Regions from separate parts of the Brochothrix thermosphacta DSM 20171 genome, predicted to be linked through region 2. Evidence: predicted binding sites of a transcription regulator. Region 2 holds the regulator's gene; the other holds the start of a gene.
What was found. Region 2 encodes Rex, which represses fermentation and respiration genes when NADH is low (regulators of the CRP and FNR family bind a similar motif). Its sites were predicted from a motif close to TTGTGAAATATTTCACAA; they were not measured.
Positions count from the first base shown of each region.

Region 1: yeiL (transcriptional regulator YeiL) is a predicted target of Rex. The motif match lies at 4,691-4,708, and genes of this name have one in related genera.

Region 1 covers NZ_CP145608.1:1,218,363-1,230,418, forward strand. Annotated here, with positions in the region: gene V6S17_RS06270 (hypothetical protein) at 1-536, shown strand, start outside; gene V6S17_RS06275 (ABC transporter ATP-binding protein) at 537-1,196, shown strand; gene V6S17_RS06280 (hypothetical protein) at 1,331-1,867, shown strand; gene V6S17_RS06285 (hypothetical protein) at 1,905-2,483, shown strand; gene V6S17_RS06290 (hypothetical protein) at 2,601-2,783, opposite strand; gene V6S17_RS06295 (winged helix-turn-helix transcriptional regulator) at 2,783-3,115, opposite strand; gene V6S17_RS06300 (nitroreductase family protein) at 3,260-3,898, shown strand; gene V6S17_RS06305 (membrane protein) at 4,002-4,640, opposite strand; gene yeiL (transcriptional regulator YeiL) at 4,753-5,424, shown strand; gene V6S17_RS06315 (LysR family transcriptional regulator) at 5,485-6,384, shown strand; gene V6S17_RS06320 (carboxymuconolactone decarboxylase family protein) at 6,496-6,948, shown strand; gene V6S17_RS12675 (carboxymuconolactone decarboxylase family protein) at 6,982-7,251, shown strand; gene V6S17_RS06325 (aldo/keto reductase) at 7,280-8,260, shown strand; gene V6S17_RS06330 (cupin domain-containing protein) at 8,294-8,701, shown strand; gene V6S17_RS06335 (putative DNA-binding protein) at 8,882-9,220, shown strand; gene ffh (signal recognition particle protein) at 9,232-10,596, shown strand; gene rpsP (30S ribosomal protein S16) at 10,694-10,966, shown strand; gene V6S17_RS06350 (YlqD family protein) at 11,062-11,454, shown strand; gene rimM (ribosome maturation factor RimM) at 11,461-11,979, shown strand; gene trmD (tRNA (guanosine(37)-N1)-methyltransferase TrmD) at 11,979-12,056, shown strand, end outside.
Region 2 covers NZ_CP145608.1:1,856,300-1,868,355, forward strand. Annotated here, with positions in the region: gene V6S17_RS09335 (hypothetical protein) at 1-847, shown strand, start outside; gene V6S17_RS09340 (peptide ABC transporter substrate-binding protein) at 1,055-2,704, shown strand; gene V6S17_RS09345 (redox-sensing transcriptional repressor Rex) at 2,972-3,637, opposite strand; gene V6S17_RS09350 (ABC-F family ATP-binding cassette domain-containing protein) at 3,799-5,727, shown strand; gene V6S17_RS09355 (DUF4097 family beta strand repeat-containing protein) at 5,850-6,788, opposite strand; gene V6S17_RS09360 (DUF1700 domain-containing protein) at 6,785-7,387, opposite strand; gene V6S17_RS09365 (PadR family transcriptional regulator) at 7,380-7,700, opposite strand; gene V6S17_RS09370 (ABC transporter permease) at 7,870-9,021, opposite strand; gene V6S17_RS09375 (ABC transporter ATP-binding protein) at 9,014-9,889, opposite strand; gene V6S17_RS09380 (hypothetical protein) at 9,906-10,193, opposite strand; gene tsaD (tRNA (adenosine(37)-N6)-threonylcarbamoyltransferase complex transferase subunit TsaD) at 10,498-11,520, opposite strand; gene fumC (class II fumarate hydratase) at 11,532-12,056, opposite strand, start outside.

The sequences.
Region 1 (12,056 bases), 640 kb from region 2:
CACATATGCAACAATGGTTTATTATGCGTGGTGGTTATTTTGCGTATTACCGTAAACTACTTTCTAAGGCGCTCAAATTAATTAGTGTTTATATTTTGTTAGTTGATGTATTTGGTTTCATTTGTTTGATAGTTGTGACTTTAGGTAATCGTGTGGAACATGTGAAAGAAAGTATTTTTTCAGCGCTACCATCTTTTGGAGCAGTCTTGTATTTAATTGCTAGTCAGTTTTTAAGTTTATTATTTTTAGCATTACTGGTTCTAATTATGACTCTCATTGTTAATTATCAGTGGGAAGCGGTCATTTATCCATATCTCGTTTATGCAATTGTACCGATACCGTTGGCTTATGCTTTAGATATTTGGCCTGAACGTTATATTCCGTTAACTTATTATGAAACATTGGTGATGGGTAATGAGCCTGATTCAGTCCTACATTATTTTGGACAGCTAGGTGTGTTATGTCTCTTTTGTTTGTTATTGGCAAGCATTTATTTCATGTTTGCGAAGTTGAAAATTAAAAAAGGGAGCGATTAAATGAGTTTATTAGAATTGAAAAATGTTATTAAAACATTCAAAAGAAAACGCATTTTACATGGTGTTTCACTCGAGGCAGATAAAGGGATGATTATTGGTATTTCAGGTGCTAATGGCTCTGGAAAAACAACCATATTACGCTTATTAGCGGGATTGGTTTATCCTGATAGTGGTAAGGTTTTTGTGGGGAATCAACAATTGCAAGTAGGCGATATTCCTCAGTCAGTGGGTGTTTTATTGGAGACGCCAGTGTTTATTAATAATCGTACAGCCATTGATAATTTAATGCTATTAGCTAATATTCGTGGGGCTATCAAACAGTCAGATATTGAAAAATGGCTGTTGCGTTTTGGTTTGGAAGAAGATAAAAATTTGAAAGTAAAAACATATTCTTTGGGGATGAATCAGCGTTTAGGTTTGATACAGGCAATGATGGAAAAACCGGAGGTGCTGTTACTCGATGAACCGACAAATGCTTTAGATGATTATTATAAAACTATTTTTTATGATACGTTACTGGAAGCGAAGGCGAATGGCACAACAGCGGTTATTGTGTCGCATGATCAAATTGAATTAGCGAAATTGTGTGATCGTGTCTATCGGATTGAGGAGGGACGTTTATCAACGAAGACGGCAGCGTTAGAAAGTGCAGGGAAATAATCAAGGTATTAATCCCTTATATCATCGTTACATTACTAATGTTATTATTTTTGAAAAATTATCAACCGTTTTTAATTGATCCTAACAAGACGCCTCATTTAAATGATTGGTTGTTGGATATAACAGGGTCGCTAATGATCGTTTTTTTAATGCCTTTGCTGATGTTACTTATTACTTTTACAATAACGAAGCAGCTATGGACCGGTTTTGGTAGTTTTATCTTTTTACGATTTAAATCACGTGCAGCATTAATGAAAAAATATTGCGTGCTTATACTCATTAATGCCAGTTGTTTGGTACTATTAGTGTTTTTTTTAGGATGGTTATTAGCTCCTGAAACTGGTAGAGAAAGTGTTTTAAGCGATATGTTGCCTTTTGAAAACAATGGATTTATCGTTGTTTCACGATTGCTTACTTTATGGCTAACACTTGTTATGATTGGCCTGCTCTACTTAATGGTTGTTTTTAAACTCAAAAGTATTGGGATTACATTTGCAGTAATCTTTGCTTTTAATGGTATTTTATATGCCTCTGCTCGCGATGCGTACTTTTTACCTTGGTGGTTCCCTGGGAAAATGCTGTTTTTGCCTGTGTATTGGCAACAAAATATACCACTACAGTTTGTTAATTTAGTGTATGTGCTTGAAACAATCGTCTTACAAAGTATGTGATTAAAGGGATTGATTTTACGGTTATGAGGAGAAAACGATGAACATAAAAACCATTGTATTAGTGATTTTATTATTTTTAATAGTCATTACAGAACAACAAGTAGATGGGCCGAGTATGATTACTGCAGGGGAATTAATGTTTAATGGAAAGTACGTGGTCGGTGAAAATATCATTTGGCTTGGATATACAATCACGGTGCTACTTCTTAGTAGTAAAAGTAAAGAAGTCGGTCTGGATTACTCATTTCGATATATCAGGCATCGTAATCGGAATCATCTTTTTTGGAAGACCTTTTGGAAAGGTACCGTTCGTTTAGTTTGTTATGTTAGTATGACTACAGTGATGTATGCCTATCAGGACGTTATAACATTAGCTTTATTGAAAGGGCTATTTCAAACATTTTGTGGGCTGATTATTTTAACACTTATCATCCAGATTAGTAGGATATTATACGGCTATAAACGAATGTTATTCTTAGTATTGTTGAGTTTGTTTGTTTGTATATACCCACAGTTTAATATGACAAGCATTTCAGCACTTTTAAGTGTTGTATTGACTCTTTTAGTAATGATATACACCAGTAGAGTTATCTTTTTACGAGCGGATACTCGTTAGTGATAAGTAGGATATGAAGCGGCTAAGAGTAATAGGGTTACAGCTTTAATTTTGTTACGTCAATTTAATAGATAATAAAACCACTTGCTATTACTTTGGCAAGTGGTTTTAGCGTATTTAGTTATTTTTGGCAGTTTTTCTATCATCAATATAGCGTAGAAGCAAGTAAAAAAAACCGAAAGACACAACGCCTTTTATAAAACGGCCGAACATGCCTGGAATAATTGTTTCAATGTTAAAAATGATATGAACTAATAATAGCGCTCCGAAAATAATCAGTAAAAACAGTCTGTTCTTCACTAATCAACACGCTCCTTAGGGCGGCTACAGCAATCTTCGCCCCAATCATTGAGTGCTTCGATGATAGGGTATAAAGTTTCGCCATCTTTTGATAAAGAATACTCGACGCGTGGGGGATTTTCTTGATAATCTTTTCGTATGACCATATCATGAGCGACAAGATCATCGAGCGAACGTGTTAACATGATGGTTGTAATGCCTGTGATGGTTCTTTTCAGTGTATTGAAACGAATGGGGCCTTCTTGTCCAATATGCCAAATAATAGACACACGCCATTTTCCACCAATAACAGACATCACATCTGTAATCGCACAACTTTGCATTTTGTTCATTAGATGCCTCCTGTCATTCTTTTTTATTACTATAAATATAGCTTTTTTTACTGTCAATTGCAATCAGTTAAGTAGTTACAAAAATGTGCGTACTTGTATTTTTTTGTTTAATACCTATACTTAAAGGACTAGGTAATTTATTAAATGAAAAGAGAAGGTGCACAAAAAATGGATTTAGAAAAAGTAATAAAAGAACGAAAAGCAGTAAGGCATTATAAAGAAAATGTGACAATTCCAAAATCAGAGATTGAGGAACTTTTACGTTTGAGTTCACAGTCACCGTCAGGTCATAACTTACAAAGTTGGCGTGTCGCAGTCATTACAAATAACGAGCTACGTGAAAAAATTAAACCGTTTGCTCATGATCAAGAACAAGTCGTTACAGCGTCAGCATTGCTTGTGTTTTTTGCAGATACTCATTCAGCTGAGCGTCTGGATGACATCTATAAACAAGACGTTGCTGAAGGATTTTTACCTGCCGAAATGTTAGAAGCTAAAATAGCTGACTCACATGCTTATCATGCTACTTTAACAGCGCAACAATTAACAGAAAATGCGATTATTGATACGAGCTTATTCGTAATGCACTTTATGTTATTAGCAAAAGCAAAGGGGTATGATACGGTGCCAATGCGCGGTTTTTCAGCAGATGCAATTGATGCTCTTGTTGAAACACCGGCTAATTACAAACCGTTATTATTGATGGCAATTGGAAAAGCAGAAAAAGAGGGTTATGGAACATCACGACTAGCTATTGATGAATTTGCAGAATTTATCCAATAAAAAAATAATATAGAGCGACACAATGTTTATCTTTCCCCGCTCATTTCCTCAAAAAAAGAAGAACTCTATTGTAGAGTTCTTCTTTTTCGATGTTAAATTTTCTTTATAGTCCGTTCTTTTTAACAATAAAAGCTTCAAAAGCTTTTTTAGTCAGTGAAATTGTGAAAGTAAGTAACACTAAGCTAATAATTGTACCTTCTCTTACGACAAAGGGTAAAGAACTAGCGACAGAGATAATAATAGAAATTGTTACTGAGAAAATATCGATACCATAACGTAATTTTGCAAAAGGGATAGGATGTTTATTAGAAATCTCTACGCAAACACTTTCAATCGGGAAAGCAAGCGTTTTTAAATTTAAGACCATACCTGTACCCAACCCAGCAACAATCGACCCTAACATAAATAAACCTAATTTACTTGCATAATGTGTAATCTGAATGGCATCAAATACTTGGTATGTGAAAAAATTAATAACGAAGCCAAGTGATAATACTGCAATGGCTTGTATCAAATAGGCCAACGGTTTTTTTGCTTTTGTGAGATAAATATATAACATTAAAAAGCAAAGGTTAACAATCGTCGTCATTGTACCCACTTTAACTTTGAATAGACCAGCTAAGCTTAAATTTAAAGCATTGAAGCTGCTTACTCCAACATTTGCAGCAATAGTTAAACTAATTCCAAAACCTGTTAATGTATAAAATAATAACGATAAAAATAATAAACCTGTTTTTTTCATGTGAACATCATTCCTTTCACTTGTAATATATCAAGAAACGATAGATAATAATGTGAGATATAGCACATTTTTCGAATAAAAAATTTAAGGAAACTAAGATTAGAGGTGCATAATGAAAAAAATAAGCTTGAGTAATGCTCAACACTATAAAAAATTATGGCAACCTGTCAGTAATTTGACATCATTTCAAATTGAAGAAGTTGCTCACATTGAAACATTTGAAAAAGGGCAACACATCATTCGTCATGATGAAGGAACAGAAACCTTATTTATTTTATTACAAGGGAAAGCAAAAATATACTTATTACATGAAGACGGTAAACAACTAATCGTGCACTTTGTTCAAAAAGGGGAGTTAATCGGTGAACTGAGTTTGCTTGGTGTTGAAGAACGGACAAAAGATGTGGTTGCACAAATCGATTGTATTTGTCTTGCTATTCCATTAGCCGACAATAAAGAACGATTATTAACAGATATAAACTTCTTACAACAATTAAATGTTTATTTAGCTAAAAAAATGTTGAATCGGACAGAACGTTTTGGTCAAGGGTTAAATTATCCATTGCTTAATCGACTCGCCGCTTTTATTTTATATACTGAGAATGAAGGGCTCTATCATGAAAAACATACCGAGGTAGCAGAATATTTGAGCAGCAGCTATCGTCACCTGTTGCATACTTTTGAACAATTGCGTGAAAAAAACATCATTATCAAGGAAAAACGAGGTTATCGTATTATTGATCGTATGGAGTTAGAACGTTTGGCAGGGGAGATAAAGAGTTGATTATCAAGACTTTATAATATGCCTACGAAGTTATTATCTTATAAAAAAGGAGATGGGAAGGTGCTACTTAATCAATTGAAATATTTTGTTGCTGTTGTTGAAAATAATAGTTTTACAGAAGCTGCGAGTCGTTTATATATGTCGCAATCAGCGGTTTCTCAACAGATTCAAGTGTTGGAAGAAACACTAGGCGTTGTATTATTAACAAGACAGCATCGCCGTTTTCAATTAACACCAGCAGGCAACCATTTTTATCAACGGAGTAAGATGATTCTTGCACAAGTTGATGAAATGACCAAAGAAACCATAACGATTGGCACAAATGAGGAAGTAGAACTCAAAATTGGTTATTTACGTGTGTATGGTGGTCAAGAACTACATGAAGCCATTACGCAGTTTTCAGAAATATATCCTGAAATTACCCTAAGTGTGATAAATGGGACGCACGAAGAACTTTACCATGAAATAATAAATGATCGTGTTGATATTATTTTAAGCGACCAGCGTCGTGCTTTTTCAGATGAATGCGTGAATTTTGAGTTGGTGAAATCACCTATGTATGTTGAGATATCGAAGCGGCATCCATTGAGTGAAACAAACATACTGACCTTGAAAATGTTAGAAAATACACCATGTATTTTAATCGCTGCCAATGAACAAAAAGCAGTCGAAGAGGAGTATTACAAAAATACACTTGGTTTCAGTGGTCATTTTATCTTTGCAGAAAATTTAGAGGCTGGCCGCTTGTTAGTAGCAGCCAATCAAGGTTTTCTTCCAATCGAAAGCGTCGGAACATTGGCGCCCGTCACTAGCAGAGTTAAGCGACTTCCCTTATACAGAACTGAGCAACCCATTATCAGAAATTATTGTGCGTTTTGGATGAAAAGAACAGCTAACTACTATATTGAAGAATTTGCACTGATTTTACAAAAGTTATTACAGAAAGATGCCACTCTATAAATGAGCGGCTTTTTTTGTATAAGTAATACTTATACTAGCGATTAGTAACTCAAATTGATAGGGCATTATCCAAGTATTACAATGAATGTATCATAGAAGAGGGGGAAGAAAATGATGATCACAAAAGCAGCAGAAGCTTATCATGAAAAAATGTTTCCCGACTATCAATCCAGTTTTTTAGAAACGGATCCAGAATTTATTACATTGTTTGATAACTTTGCATTCGATACTGTTATAAATCAAGCTGATTTCGATAATAAAACAAGAATGCAGGTTATCCTTGCCGTTTTGATTGGTTGTCAAAGTTTGGCTGAATATAAGGCGATGTTACCCGCTGCATTAAATTTTGGTGTGTCTCCAATTGTTGTGAAAGAAATTATTTATCAAGCCGTTGCTTATTTAGGAATCGGTCGTGTGTATCCTTTTTTAATCGCAACAAATGACATTTTAACAGAAAAAGGTATTGCTTTACCACTTGCTAATCAAGCCACAGTAACAGAAAAAACACGACTTTCAGATGGTGAAGCAGCACAAATTGCTATTTTTGGCGAAGAGATGAAATGATTTGCGCAATCAGGACCAAAATTAAGTCGCCATATTAACCAGTGGTTAACTGAAAATTGTTTTGGTGACTACTACACTCGAACTGGTTTAGATTTAAAAAAAAGAGAGCTTTTAACCGCTTGCTTTTTGTTAGCACAAGGAGGCTGCGAGCCACAGTTAATCGCACATTTTAAAGCAAATATTCGCTTGGGCAATGACCCGGAATTTTTAGTAACGATGATATCCCAATGTATACCCTATATTGGTTATCCGCGCAGTTTAAACGCATTGCGTTGTCTTACTGAAGCTGAAATGAATGAATAAATAAATCTATTAAATAGGAGGAATTACAATGGACTATGTAAAATTTGGTAATACAGGAATGGATGTTTCTAAAATATGTTTAGGCACAATGGGATTTGGTGATCCTAATAGTGGATTCCATGAATGGGTCAATGAGGAAGAAGAAAGTACCGAAGTTATCAAAAAAGCATTAGACGTAGGCATTAATTTTTTTGATACTGCAAATATTTATTCGTATGGAGCAAGTGAAACGATATTAGGAAACGCTCTGAAAAAACATGCCAATCGCGATGAAATTGTTGTGGCAACAAAGGCATACATGAAAATGAAAGATGCCCCTAATAGTGGCGGTTTATCACGTAAGGCGTTATTTTATCAATTAGACCAAAGTTTAGAACGGTTACAAATGGATTACGTTGATTTGTTTATCATTCATAGATGGGACTATGAGACACCCATTGAAGAAACGATGGAAGCCTTACATGATATTGTAAAAGCTGGTAAAGCTCGTTATATTGGAGCCTCTGCGATGTATGCTTGGCAATTTGAAAAAGCACAACAAGTTGCTGAAAAAAATGGTTGGACAAAATTTGTTTCTATGCAGAATCATCTCAACTTGTTATATCGTGAAGAAGAACGTGAAATGTTACCGCTATGTGAAGATCAAGGGGTGGCGGTTACACCATATAGCCCATTAGCATCAGGGCGATTAACACGTGATTGGGAAGCGATGACAGAGCGTTATCTAAAAGATCAAACGGCAAAATCAAAATATGATAAAACAGCTGAACAGGATAAAATAATTGTTCAACGGGTGGCAGAAATAGCGGAAAAATACAATGTGAAACGTGCTCAAGTTGCATTGGCATGGTTGCTTCAAAAAGAAGCAGTGGTATCTCCTATCATTGGTGCAACAAAAATAAGCCATCTATTAGATGCTTTACCTGCAATCGATTTACAGATAGACCCAGCAGATATTAGCTACTTAGAAGGGGCCTACTTACCTCACGAAGTTGTTGGGGCCATCTAATACAAAGCTAAAGAATGAAAAGGGGGAACTAAGATGGCAAAATTTGAAGAAATTAAACAAGGAACAATCTTTCCAATTGGAGAAAAAAACAAGGCATTTGCCCATTATTTTACAGGACAAAGTTATTTGCGAACATTGGTGGCTGATGAAGCTATTGATGTTGGCGTAGCAACAGTCAGCTTCGAACCTGGTTGCCGTAATAATTGGCATATCCACTGTAACGGCTATCAACTATTGCTAGTGACAGGTGGTGAAGGATGGTATCAGGAAGAAGGCGAAGTCGCACAATCATTAAAAGTAGGGGATGTCGTTGCAACGCATGACGGAGTGAAACATTGGCATGGCGCCAAAAAAGATAGTTGGTTCGAACATATTGCCATCACAGCAGGGACACCAGAATGGCTTGAAGCAGTGGCGGATGATTGGTACCAAGCACTTTAGTTATAGTTGAAAAAGATAAGAATGACTTTTGAAAACGCAGAGATCTATCTGCGTTTTTTTGCATAGACAATTTAATTACACATCAATTTAAAATTAAACGCGCTCATTTAGACAAGGTAATTGTCTTTACAGGCAAATACATGTAAAATAGGGGTATGCATAAAAATTGAGGTGAAATCGATGCTTGAAAAAACAACGCGTATCAATATGCTTTTCGCCTTTTATCAACCTTTGCTAACAGCAAAACAAAGCGAGTACATGACGCTGTACTATGAGGATGATTATTCGCTTGGAGAAATCGCTGAAGAGTATGAAATCTCACGCCAAGCGGTTTACGATAACATTAAACGAACGGTGAAAATTCTTGAAACTTATGAAGAAAAACTGGGGCTTGTTGCTGTCTTTAAAAAGCAAAACGATATTGTCACAGGTTTAAGGCATCAAATCACTGAAAATCAGTGGGAAGATCCTAAAGTAACTGCTCTATTAAACGAACTTGATGAAATTAACTTATATTAGGAGGTCCTACAATGGCTTTTGAAGGATTGTCAGAACGATTACAGAATACGATACAAAGAATGCGTGGAAAAGGTAAGATTAGTGAAGCAGACGTTAAAGAGATGATGCGTGAGGTACGCCTTGCATTGCTTGAAGCGGATGTTAACTTTAAAGTTGTTAAAAACTTTGTTAAAACAGTAGGAGAGCGTGCGATTGGCCAGGATGTCATGAGCAGCTTAACACCAGGTCAGCAAGTCGTTAAAATCGTTAATGAAGAACTGACTGACTTAATGGGTGGGGAAGAAAGCAAGCTCACAATGAGCACACAACCTCCAACCGTATTAATGATGGTTGGTTTACAAGGTGCTGGTAAAACAACGACGACAGGTAAATTAGCTTCGTTATTACGTAAAAAATACAATAAGAAACCATTATTAGTTGCTGCCGATGTTTATCGTCCAGCTGCGATTCAACAACTTGAAACACTAGGGAAACAACTGGATATGCCTGTATTTAGTATGGGAGATCAAGTGAGTCCCGTTGAGATTGCTAAAAAAGCAATTGAACATGCTAAAGCGGAACATTTAGATTACGTTTTAATCGATACAGCAGGTCGCCTGCATGTTGATGAAGCATTAATGACTGAATTAGTTGAAGTGAAAGAAATAGCGAAACCTGATGATATTTTACTTGTTGTCGATGCGATGACAGGTCAAGATGCAGTGAATGTTGCACAAAACTTCAACGAAACACTTGAATTAACAGGTGTAGTATTAACAAAATTAGACGGGGATACTCGTGGTGGGGCAGCATTATCAATCCGCTCTGTTACTGGGAAGCCAATCAAATTCGTTGGTATGGGTGAAAAACTGGATGCGTTAGAACCTTTCCATCCTGATCGTATGGCATCACGTATATTAGGTATGGGTGACGTTATGAGCTTGATTGAAAAAGCACAAGCTAACGTTGATGAAGAAAAAGCAATGGAATTAGCGAATAAAATGAAAGATAATTCAATGACATTCGATGATTTCTTAGAACAATTGCAACAAGTTAAACAAATGGGACCATTAGATGATTTATTAAAAATGATTCCAGGTATGAACAAAATGAAAGGCGTCGAAAACATGTCGATTGATGACAAACAAATGGCGCACATCGAAGCAATCATCAAATCAATGACAACGAAAGAACGTACAGATCCAACGTTGTTAAATGCAAGTCGTCGTCGCCGTATTGCAACTGGGAGTGGACGTCCTGTGCAAGAAGTGAATAAACTTGTTAAACAATTTGATGAAATGAAAAAAATGATGAAACAAATGAGTGGAATGGGCGGTAAAAAAGGTAAAAAGAATCCTTTAGCAGGCCTTGGTGGCAATTTTAAACTGCCATTTTAAACTTTTTTGAAGATGTAAAGAAAAAATATTTTACAACCAGAAGAATTGATGGTAATATTAATTCTTGTGAGATACAAATTATGGAGGTGTTATTCAAATGGCAGTTAAGATTCGTTTAAAACGTATGGGTTCTCGTAAATCTCCTTTCTACCGTGTCGTAGTAGCAGACTCACGTTCACCACGTGATGGTCGTTACATCGAAACAGTTGGGACATTTAATCCTTTAACTCAACCAGAAACAGTTGTAATTAATGAAGAATCTGTTTTATCATGGTTAAGCAAAGGTGCGCAACCTTCTGATACAGTTCGTACTTTATTATCATCAAAAGGAATTTTAGAAAAATTCCACAACGCTAAATACTCTAAATAAGATATTAAGCAATCATATTTAATGAAACCGTCCCATCATTTATATTCATTTATGATGTGGGCGGTTTTTTTATTTTATTAAAGAGGGGTGCTCGTATGAATATTTTGCAACGTATCCAAGTCAAGCGAGTCTTAACAACGGAAGCGCTTGAACATATTCAAGAATCTTTTGATCTGAAAAAAAAGCAACTTCAAATGGAAATTGAACAATTGAAATTTCAACAGAAGAAACAGCTTCACCTTTCTAAACAACCAGAAGATAAAATTACAGCCTACTTTGTTAATGAAATAGAAAAACGAGAAGAACAACTTGCTATCATTGTTTATGAAGGCGATCAACTCAATATATTACCCCTCGGTTCTGAAATTATCGAACGGGAAGTTGAAGCGTTGGTGCCGATTAAAGTGGGTGACCAAGGGTCGTCAATCCAAACAAATAAAGAAATCGTGATTAAAGACGATATTATAATAGAAATTAGAACGAGGTGAAACACAATGACAGAATATTTGAATGTAGGTAAGATTGTTAATACGCACGGTGTTCAAGGTGAATTACGTGTGATGAGTGTGACCGATTTTGCTGAAGAACGTTTCCAAGTGGGTAATGAATTAACAATGTTTAAACCAGGTGAAACAAAACCGACGAAAGTTAAAATTTTAACACACCGTCAACACAAAAACTTTGATTTGATTACACTGGAAAATGTGTATAACTTAAAATTAGCTGAGGAACTTAAAAACAGCGAACTCAAAATTGAAAAAGATCGTGTACAAGCATTGCCAGAAGGCGAATATTACTACCATGAAATTTTAGGATGCGTTGTTTTTGCTGAAGACGGCTCTAAAATTGGTGAAGTTAAAGAAGTTTTAGAAACAGGTGCCAACGATGTCTGGGTTGTAAAAGATGCCAAAGGGAAAGATCAGTTAATTCCATTTATCCCATCAATCGTATTAGAAGTTGATGTTGCTGAAAAACGTATTGTGATTGAAGTGATAGAAGGGCTGTTAAGCTAATGAAAATTGATATCCTTACGCTATTTCCAGAGATGTTTAAAGGTGTCACTGAATCATCAATTATCAAAAATGCGATT
Region 2 (12,056 bases):
TGGTGTTCCTGGTGACGTTATCTATGAAAAAACAGAGTATCGTATGTATCTTGCTGCTAAGTACGGTAGTTATAAGCAATTGTACTCCGGTATTCATTTCAACTTTTCGTTTGACGAGGATCAATTGAATGAACTACTATCACTGGAACAACGTAATGATTTTTATATTCGATTAATGGCACAAGCTTTAAAATATCGTTACTTCTTAACGTTTGCACTAGCAGCAAGCCCTAAAACAATTAACGGTACGACCTATCGTTCTGCTCGCTTAGGAAAAGAAGGTTATCATAATACGCAGCCAATACTGTTAGATTATAGCGATACAGCCTCTTATCTCTGTTCTCTCAAAAAGGTGATTGATTCAGGCGTCATTGAAGGCTCTCGTGAACTTTATGAGTTGGTTCGTGCAAAAGGCACTAATATGGATGAGTTTAATTCACTTAAAGCTGAAATCAATCGAATTGAATTACGATTACCTGATTTAAATCCGTTTTATCCAGATGGTATTAATCCTGCCGATTTATATGTTATGCACCTTTATATTAAGTGGTGTAGCGGGTTAATCAACGATAGTTATACTGATGAAGAACAACTAATAGCTTCACAGTTATCGTTTGAAGCTTCGGAGTTAGATCTCACAGTGGCTGTTGAACATAAAATTAAAGCAATCTTTGATGCTCTTTTCGTTTATTTAGAGAACGCAGGGTTACCTTCTATTTATCATCAAAGTTTATTAGAAGCCTATGACCGATTCTTATACCCTAAAAAACGTTATGCTGAAAAATTATTACACGCTTATTCTGAAAGTTCATTTGAACAATTCAATTTAGAACACTCTATTAAATAACAGAAACGAAATTCCTATCGCTACTTTAAGATAAGAATTTCGTTTTTATTTTGCCTAAAACATTGCGGTGAAACCTTTTAATAATAGCGTTTGATAACTTCTTTATAAAAGATTTTTAATTCTGATGTAAAAACTCGGATTTATTTCTTGTACAATCCTTATCTGCTATGTATAATACTATTATCATAGAGTAAAGGAGCGAATTACATGTCTAAAAAAAGCATATTTTTGATAGCGATCATCAGTATATTAACCTTGGTCCTTGCTGCTTGTGGTTCAAACAATGCAGCCCCTGAAAAAAAATCAAATAATACCACTAATAAATCAGTTCATTTTGTTGAAACTGAAGATTTATTAACCCTTAATACAACTAATGAAGAGGATTTCGCAAGTTTCACAGCACAAAATCAAGTTTTAGAAGGATTGTATTCTCTCGATAAACAAGATAATGTTATCCCTGCAGTTGCTAAGTCATTGCCTAAAATTAGTGCTGATAAGAAAACATATACCATTCAATTACGAGATGACGCTAAATGGTCTGATGGTTCAGCAGTCACAGCAAAAGACTTTGTTTATGCATGGCAACGTGCTGTCTCACCTAAAACTGCACCTTCTTATTCAATTTTATTTGTAAATAGCATTAAAAATGCAAAAGAAGTAAATGAAGGAAAATTAAAAAGCAGTGAACTTGGCGTTAAGGCTGTCAATGACTATGAGTTACAAATCGAATTGATTAAACCCATCAGTTACTTCCCGTCACTTTTAAGTTTCCAAACTTTTTTTCCAATTAAACAAAGCTACCTAGAAAAACAAGGGGATAAATATGGAACATCAAGTGCCACAACTTTATACAATGGCCCTTTCACACTCAAAGGTTGGAGTGCTAGTGGCGATGGTTGGACTTATGTTAAAAACAAAAATTACTGGGATGCTAAAAATGTCAAAGTTGATGACATTAAAGTATCCGTTGTGAAAAATACAGGTACCGCCGTTAATCTTTATCAAAGTGGCGATGTTGATCGTGTCGTATTAGATGGTGAATTTGCTAAACAATATCGTGGCTCTAAAGATTTCCAAAATGAAAAAGATGCCCTTGTTGCTTATTTGCGTTTAAATGAAACTAAAGAGTCACCTTTAAAAAATAAAGACTTACGAAAAGCTGTCAGCTTAGCAATTAACAAAGAAACGCTTGTTAACAAAATTCTCGATGATGGTTCTTTTGTAGCTGACGGTTTTATTCCTAAAAATTTCATTAATAACCCAGAGACAAATGCTGAGTTTAGAACGGATGCTGGTACATTACAAAAACAAGACTTAAAAGAAGCTCAAACAGCATGGAAAGCAGCTCAAAAATCTTTAGGTAAAGACAAAATTAATCTTGTATACCTTACATCTGATAGCGACACAGATAAAAAAATCGCTGAATATATCACAGATCAACTTCAAAAAGACTTACCAGGTTTAACTGTTGAAATTAAAGCTTTACCAAGTAAAAACAAACAGCAAGCTTATTTCGAAGGAGATTATGACATTTCAGATGGTGCTTGGATGCCTGATTATAAAGATGCTACGACTTATCTTAATATTTTCGAATCTAAAAGTAGTCAAAATTACATTGGTTTTAAAAATACAACCTATGACCAATTATTAAATGATGCTGATAATAAAAACGCGGGTAACGATGAAGCACGCTGGAAAAACTTAGTGGCTGCTGAAAACATTCTTGTAAATAAAGAGTATGCCATCACACCACTCTATCAAAAACAAACAGCATTGTTACAAAAAGATCGTGTTGCTAATGTAGTAAAACATAACTTTGGTTCACCTTATAGTTATAAATATATCACTGTAAAATAACAAAAAAACGTATCGCTAAACAGCGATACGTTTTTTACTGAATACAAACGGCAAACCTAGGTCGTTACTCCTCACTCACATAGGATTACGTACCATCAGTACGCGCACCGTTGTTCGCTTGTCTTTCCTACTATCTTAGCATTTGTCTTTAGTCTACTAATCTTTTGAAAAAGGATTTTAAGTGAACTATAAAAGAGATAACAGTTTAATTTTACTTTTTCTACAACCTGAAACGTATCGCTAAACAGCGATACGTTTTTTTGAAAACTATTCTGTTTTTTCTAATTGCGAGGCCAATGTTTGCACACGACTATTTAATGAAAAAAGGATTTGCAGTTCCTCAGCAAAATCAATCGTGCGTACTAAAACAGTTTTTGGTGCGTGAATTGCCACTGCACTAAAATTCAAAATTGTTGTGATTGATGTTCCTGGGATTTTTCCCATCAACTGTGTCGCTTCATCACCAGAACAGGCAATCAACAAAGTTTCAATCTGTTTTTCTTCTATTATTTTTTTGAAATCACTAATGCTATATATCGGAACACCATTTTCAATTGTGCCCACCTCATTATCAGTAAAATCAAATGCACAACTCACTGACATATTGGCTGCACTAAAACTAGGATAGTGTAACAATGATTTCCCCAATAAATCCATGCCCACAACTGCCATCAAACGACTATGTGTATCTGAAAAAAGATCCTCAAAAAATGTCATTAAACTTTCTACACTATAGCCGTACCCTTTCTTTCCTAACGCCCCAAAATAAGAAAGATCACGGCGCACAGTTGCTGCCTCAATCCGAAGATCTTTACTTATCTCTTTTGATGAGACACGATCTATCTGATTGTTTTCCAATGTTTTTACATACTGATAATACAAACCCATACGCTTTGCCGATGCTTTAGGTATATCAGGGTATTTGTTAAACAAGGTACCACTCCTTTGTTTGAACGATTCAATTCGTTAATACCATTGTATAGGTATTTATTAAATTTGGCTAGATAGCATCGTCATATAATGTTGTTAATTGTGTACGTTCCCTTTTACGAGAAAATCAGTTAAACTAATAAGAGAGAAGGATGTGTGCTTACATGATATTATTACAAGTTAGTCAACTTACAAAACTATTCGGAGCCGAACCTGTGCTCGAAAATATACAGTTGGAAATCCAAACAAATGATCGAATTGCCTTAGTTGGTAAAAATGGTGCTGGTAAATCAACCTTATTAAAAATAATCGCTGGACAAATTTCATACGATACAGGTCAGATTAGTAAACCTAAAGATGTTACCATTGGTTATCTAGCTCAAAATACTGGCTTGGAATCTGATCGTACGATTTGGGATGAGATGCTGACCGTTTTTGAACCCTTAAAAAAAATGGAAACCAAAATGCGTTCCTTAGAAGAACAACTTGCAACGCCAGCTGTTTATGAAGATAGTGAACGTTATCAGCAAGTATCTTCCCAATATGATATTTTGCAACATGATTTTAAAGAACAAGGTGGTTATCAATACGAATCTGATATTCGCTCAATCTTACACGGTTTCCGTTTTTATGAAGAGCGTTATAATCAAGTGATTAATAGTCTTTCAGGGGGCCAAAAAACACGCTTGGCCTTAGCAAAACTGCTACTCTCCAAAAATGACATTTTAATTTTAGATGAACCGACTAACCATTTAGATATCGAGACATTAACATGGTTAGAGGATTACCTCTCTAACTATCGCGGTGCGTTACTTATCGTTTCACATGACCGTTATTTTCTAGATCGTGTGGTCAACCAAGTTTATAGCATTAGTCGTAAAAAATCGACGCATTATGTGGGTAACTATTCGCATTACCTCGAACAATATGCAGCTGATTTGGAAAAAGAATGGAAATTATTTGATAAACAGCAAGATAAAATCGCTAAACTAGAAGATTTTGTTCAACGTAATATAGTGCGTGCATCCACAACTAAACGTGCCCAATCACGGCGTAAACAACTCGATAAACTTGATCGTTTAGATAAACCTCAAGGTGATGAAAAAGCCGCACATTTTGGTTTTACGATTGATAAACCAAGTGGAAAAGATGCCCTTATAACAACAGACTTATCGATTGGTTATGAAGGTACGCCTCTTTCCTCTAATTTGAATATTGATGTTAAACGCACTGATGCTATTGCTCTTGTCGGTCCTAATGGTGTTGGAAAGTCAACATTGTTAAAAACTTTAATCAAACAAATACCAGCATTAGCTGGCAGTTTCAATTTTGGCGCAAATACGGAGATTGGCTATTATGATCAAGAAATAGCAACGATGAATAGTCGTCAAACTGTATTGGAAGAACTTTGGTCAGCTTATCCAAGCTTGGATGAAAAAATCATACGTACTATTTTGGGGTCTTTCCTCTTTACAGGCGATGATGTGAAAAAGGCTGTTAATATGTTGAGTGGTGGCGAAAAAGCTCGTCTAGCATTATCTAAATTAACGCTCCAACATGCCAATTTTCTGATTTTAGATGAACCTACTAACCATTTAGATATCGATAGTAAAGAAGTTTTAGAAAATGCTTTAATAGATTATGAAGGTACATTACTATTCGTTTCTCATGACCGTTATTTCATTAACCGTATTGCGAACAAAGTAATTGAATTATCTGCTGAAGACGCTGTTACCTATTTAGGAGACTATGATTATTATGTTGAAAAACTTGCCATTCAAACTGAACGCGCTGAGATTTTAGCGGCAGAAACTGAAGTAAAACAACAAATTGATACACCCAATGATCGCAAATTAAGCTACACAGAAGAAAAAGCAATTGCTCAACAAGCCCGAAAAAAGCAACGTGAAATCGAAGCTCTTGAACTGAAAATTGCAGAAACAGAAGAAACAATTGAAAAATTGGAACATACACTTGCACAGCCAGAAGTATTTGGTGACGTGGCTCAAACACAAACCTATCATAAAGAGTTATTAGAGGCTCAAGCTATCTTAGAAAAACTATTTGTGGATTGGGAAGCGTTATCCGAATAAACAGCAAAAAGAACATCGGTAAACATAACCGATGTTCTTTTTTTAATAACGTTCGATAATAAATAATGCGATGATAATCATGATAATACAGAGAATACACATTCGATTTTTAGTCACCTTCATTAGCGAGATTCTCTCACATCGATGGCTACATCACCTGAATTTGATTCAATGCTTAAGCTGTTTTCTGTCTGCTTAGTTTGCGTGTGATAATTACTGTTAATTTCATTCCCATTTAAGTAACTATCGCCATATTTAGTGATGACTTTTACTGCCAAAGTTGATGGGCTCTTGATTTTAATATCACCATAACGATTAGTAATCACATTTTCACCAAACATATCATTTTCAGTTAGTGAGATATCGCCGCTTGCATTTTTAATCGTAGATTGATTAAACTTACTTGCTTTCACATTAATATCACCATAGTCACCCTCAAACTCGAATTTTTCAAACTTACTTTTAGTGATTTTAGTATCGCCTGCGTTATTAAGAACTGCCAGTATTTTGCTGTTCACTTGGTCAAGCTGTAAATCCCCATATTTTTGTTGTATCTTCAAATCACCTACTACATTTACATCAGAAAAATTAACATCCCCACTCTTCAAATCCAAAGTGATTTCTTTAGTATCTTGCTGTTCAACTTTAACATCGCCACTACGATTCGTAATTGCTAATTGATCCAATTTACTATTTTTAGGAACCGTAATCGTTACTTTGGGATAACTCGACGTTAAACCAATTTGAACATTACTGACACCTTCTTTTCCTTTAACTTCCAAACGATTATCTGTCGATGTTACAACCATTTTAGCCTCTTTATTATGTGTCAAAGTTACGCCTGCTACATCACCAGAAATAATTTCAACTTCAGCATCTTTCACATCAATAGCAATGTTTTTAAACGCTGCTACTTTTTGTGTTTCCGTTACATATTCTATCGGTACTAAACGATTATTATTCCATGTCAGGCTGTAAGCTGGTCCTTTAAAATAACCAACTGTTATAAGTATTAAACCTACTAATAGTAATAAAAATAAACTGGTCCTTATTTTTTTCATCGATTGACACCTCGTTTTGATTGAATTTTACGATACAACTTTTGAATTGTACCCGAGATAACTTTGAATAAAAACTGACAAAACGTTTTAAAAGGTAACATTAGTAACCCACCGATTGCCATTGCCACAAAACCAATACCGACAAAGAAAAAACTCGATGCAACATTTTCTGGAATAATAAGTATACCTGCTATAGCTGCACCAAGACCGCTGATTGTAAAGGCAATAAAAACAACTGCGTAACAAACAACGAGTGTTAAACTTACAACTGCTGCTACCATTAGCAAAGCCACTACTACTACCATAAGAGGTAATGTTACTGGGCTTGAAAGAATTCCTGCCATCACCCACCACAAGGTTGTTGAGCGACGTTTTACTGAGGTATCTTTATCATTCAGTTCTTTAATAGCAAAATCAGCGGTAACTTCCCGTGCGATACGTTTTGGACTTCCAATTTCTGCTATCACCTCATTTTCAGTTTTCATTGTCATACCTTCATCGATAAATTCACTATAGTATGTTAGTATATCGTCTCTTTCTTCAGCTGGTAATCGTTTTAAATGCTTTGATAAAGTCATTATAAATTGATTTTTATTCATGTTTGCCCTCTCCTTCAACAACTTGTTTTATTTTCCCTTGGAAAATTTCCCACTCACTGGCTAATAATTCTTTATGTGCCAGACCTTTTTCTGTAATTTTGTAATAACGTCTGTTTCTTCCTTGATAAGCTTCATCATACGTAATAACATGTTCGTCTTTCTTAAGTCGGCGCAAGACCGGATATAAGGTTGATTCACTAATATCCATTACTTTTTTTACCTCAACTGTTAAGGCGTAACCATAAGCATCTTCGCGTGCTAAAACACCCAGTACACAGAAATCGAGTAACGCCGCACCTATTTGAAAATTCATGAGCTTGTCCCCCTCTAATACTATACGTCATATAATATATACATACTATACAACGTATAATATTGGTTGTCAACACTGTTAGTTATATTTATTAGTTAAAAAGTTATCAATATAGTTAACTTCGCAAAAAAAAGCATCCAAACACAAGCTTAGGACACTTTTTTAATGGTTACGCCTTGAGTACCAAACGCTCACTATTAACTAAAAAACGAGAAATAATCAAACAAATAATGCTCGAAGCGAGCAACACTAATATACCTGTTCCTGTTGTAAAATAAGCTGATTTAAAATGATCGACGATGTTCCCTTCTGTTATATCGACAATGTTAAAATAAATAAACGGATTAAATGCTAACCAGGTTGCTTCTACTGCTTCAAATCGCTGCGTTAATTGTTGTGTTATTATTAATAACACTAACTCAACAATCATCGTGATGACTGTATTTTTAAACAGCAATAATAAAACAGTGGTCAGATTAACAATAAAATACATTGCCGCACTAACCAGCAGAATAACTTGCAGTAATTGCTTGGTTATTGTAATAAAGTGATAACCCGTTACATCCTTTACGAGTACAGGATAGTCACTATAACTATAGCCATTGACTGTACCAGCAATAAAGAATGATAATAAGAATAGCAAAGCGATAAAGACAAAGCCAATTCCATAAGCTACAAATTTTTTCGCACCCATAATACGGCTCTTTTTGAGTGGTAAGGTTGTTAAAAAACGCCATTTCCCTGTTTCAATATCGCTGCCTAACACACCCGTTATCACGAGAATAAAACAAAAAGGCAAGAAATAAGGGAACATATAACGCATCATATTGACACTGAAATCTGGTCCCCAAACGCTAAACATCGTACTGTTGTATTCATAACCTTTTTTTGCAATCTCTTTTTTTAAGGCTAAATCAGTTTCTAATTCTTGAAAATCAGGACTTCTATCTTGTCTACCACTAGTGATTTCTTCAATACGATGTTCTTCCATCAGCATTTCAAGTTGTAAAGCTGTTTTACTATCGTTAGCATTAAGGGCAGCTACGCGTTCAACTCCTAATTGTAATAATTTTTCTTCGCTTGCTAAATTTTGACGATCTTTCTCTGTTTCTATGTCTAGTTTTGTTTCATCGATTACTCGTTGCACTTCAGTATTGTTCAAAACTTGTTCCTCAGCCAACCCTCTTTCGAGCATATGATATTGATTATTATGAATGGCATAAAACATACTGGTTGCAGCAATCAGAATAAAGAGAATGACATAAACAACTTTTTGCTTCAAAACTTTTTTCAGTTCAAACTTAAGTAGTAAATTAATCACTAGCTGCCTCCTCACCATAAATTGCTTCATAGTTGTACATCGTTTTAGCTGCTAACAATGTGAGTTTAAGGACATTAATGTTCCATTGACTAAATATTGCCATCAGTAAACGTATGGTCTGTTGTTCAATTTCCACTATTATTTCAGTGTCACTCATATGCTTTATGTTTTTTATCGTCTCACAGGCTAACAAACGTTGTTTTTCTTCATCGGTCAGTTGCTTCTCTAACTGTAGATGGTAACTGTCGGTCAAAGGATCAACAAGATTATCGGCTTCAACAAGCACACCCTTTTTTATAAAGTGGACCACATCTGCTAATTCATCTACGTCTTGCAATTGATGCGTTGAAAAAATAACTGTTTTGTCATCAGCTATTAAACGCTTGATGTGTTGTTTGATTTGCTTACTCACTAATAAATCTAGCCCATTTAGCGGTTCATCCAACACATATAACTCTGCTTCGGATAACAATGCCATCGCAAACAACAATTGTTGCTTCATACCTAATGAATAGGTTTTAACTTTCAAATTTATAAAACCATCAATCTGTAATAGTCTTGTTACTGAATCAATACTTCTTTTAGGTTGATAAGCTTTAGCAATCAACTCTAAATGATCTTTCCCACTAAGAATCGGATACAACATCTCATTACCTTGTAAGAAAAAACACCTTTCCGTTGGAAGTGTTCGCTCAATATCACCAGTAGTCGGCCGATACAAACCAGTAATTAAACGAAAAAGTGTTGTTTTACCACTCCCATTAGGTCCAATGATAGCCGTGATTTTTTTTTCTTCAATTTCTAACGAAAAATCCTTGATAATATGATGCTTAACAATCGTTTTAGACACTTTTTTTAGCGTTATCATCTATTATGCTCCTTACCTACTTCGTTTTCCAATGCAGCGTATAGGCAACACGGTTACCATTACTAAAAGAATAGAGCGTTTTTTTGGATAGCCTATAGTTTGCACTTTTCCTGTAAGTAATGTATTTTTTTCGTACATTGTCTTTATAATTGTGCACTTTGAAACCGCGCTTATAAAAGCCAGCTTCATAATAGTATTCCACATATGCTGTATGGGCAGCTTTCGCTAACGGTGGTGCTGATAGCCCTACGGTACTTAATCCTAAACACAAAACGAGTAACTTTTTCTGAAAAATATTATCCATTTCACTCATCTCCTATCATCTATTTCTAGTAATATTAAACTAGTTAATATTCAGAATAATCTAATTATTAAAAGGTGTCAAACACATGGTAATCGCTAGATATATTTTTAAAGTATACTATCTTAAAGGTATTTTCGTAGCTTTATTTAGGAGTATAATCTTTATACATGTATCTTTTAAAAACAATTAATCTGCACTTTTTTATTTTTTAGAAAATATGAACTCCTATTTTCAATTTTAAATAAACTAAAAAAACCAAGCCATTTTCGACTTGGTTTTAACTGTGTGTTACCTATCGTTGCACTTAATGTTGTTCGAACATAAAACCCGGACGGGCATTCATATCCATGCCGCGGAACTCACCTTGTTCAAATAACATATCTGCTGCTGCACCAATCATGGCGGCATTATCACCACATAAAGACAGTGGTGGAATAATAAGTTTCACATCAGGGAAGCGCTCGGTTAAAGCAACTGTTAAACCTGTACGCAAACCTTGATTCGCCGCAACACCACCCGCCATTAATAATTGTTTAACGGGGTATTTTTCAAGTGCACGCATTGTTTTGCCTACTAATACATCAACAACCGCTGCTTGAAAACTAGCTGCAAAATTAGCTTTATCAATTGGTTCATTACGTTGCTCTTTATTATGTATCGTATTAATAAAAGCTGATTTTAAACCTGAAAAACTAAAGTCTAAATTATCTTCATGTAACATCGCTCTTGGAAAGTTATAAGTATCTTCACCTTCCGCTGCTAATTGATCTATCTTAGCACCACCAGGATATGTTAACCCCATTGTGCGCCCCACTTTATCGTAGGCTTCACCCGCAGCATCATCTCGTGTTTCACCAATAATTTCAAAACTATGATTGTTTTTCATATAAACCAACTCAGTATGTCCACCACTGACAACCAAAGCTATCAAGGGATAATTAAGTGGTTCAATTAATTGATTTGCTAAAATATGTCCTTCGATATGATGGACCCCAATGAGTGGTTTATCGTGTGTAAAAGCCAGTGCTTTAGCTGCACTTACACCAATAAGTAAAGCCCCGACTAAACCTGGTCCTTCTGTTACAGCAATTGCATCCATCTCTTCAATTGTTTTATCCGCCTCTGTTAATGCTTGTTCAATCACATACGTAATCTGTTCGACATGATGACGTGAAGCAATTTCAGGAACAACACCGCCAAAACGCTGATGACTTTTAATTTGAGAAGATACCACGTTTGATAAAATTTCATTACCGTTACGCACAACTGCTACACTTGTTTCATCACAGCTTGATTCAAACGCTAATATTAATCGATTGTTTGTCATATTACTCACCTTCATTTATCGTCTTCTGGTAAATTGACCATTTTTAATGGATCAATCCACTCATTATATTGTGTTTCCGTCACATAACCTGTTGCTAATGCCGCTGCTCTTAACGAACTATTATCTGCAAAAGCCTTTTTCGCAATTTCAGCTGCTTTTTCATAGCCGATATATGGATTCAAGGCTGTTACAAGCATAAGCGATTGCTCTACAAGTTCATTCATTCGTTCAGGTAGTGCCTCAAGTCCAATTAAACAATGACGATTGAACGAATCTAACGCATCTGCTAGTAAACCAACGGATTGTAGTACATTGTAGATAATCACTGGCTTATAAACATTCAATTCAAAATTTCCTTGGCTCGCGGCGATTCCAACTGTCGCATCATTACCCATCACCTGTACAGCGACCATGGTTAACGCTTCACTTTGAGTTGGGTTTACTTTACCTGGCATAATCGAGCTGCCGGGTTCATTTGCTGGGATACTTAATTCACCAAAACCGCTACGTGGACCACTCGCTAAAAAGCGGATATC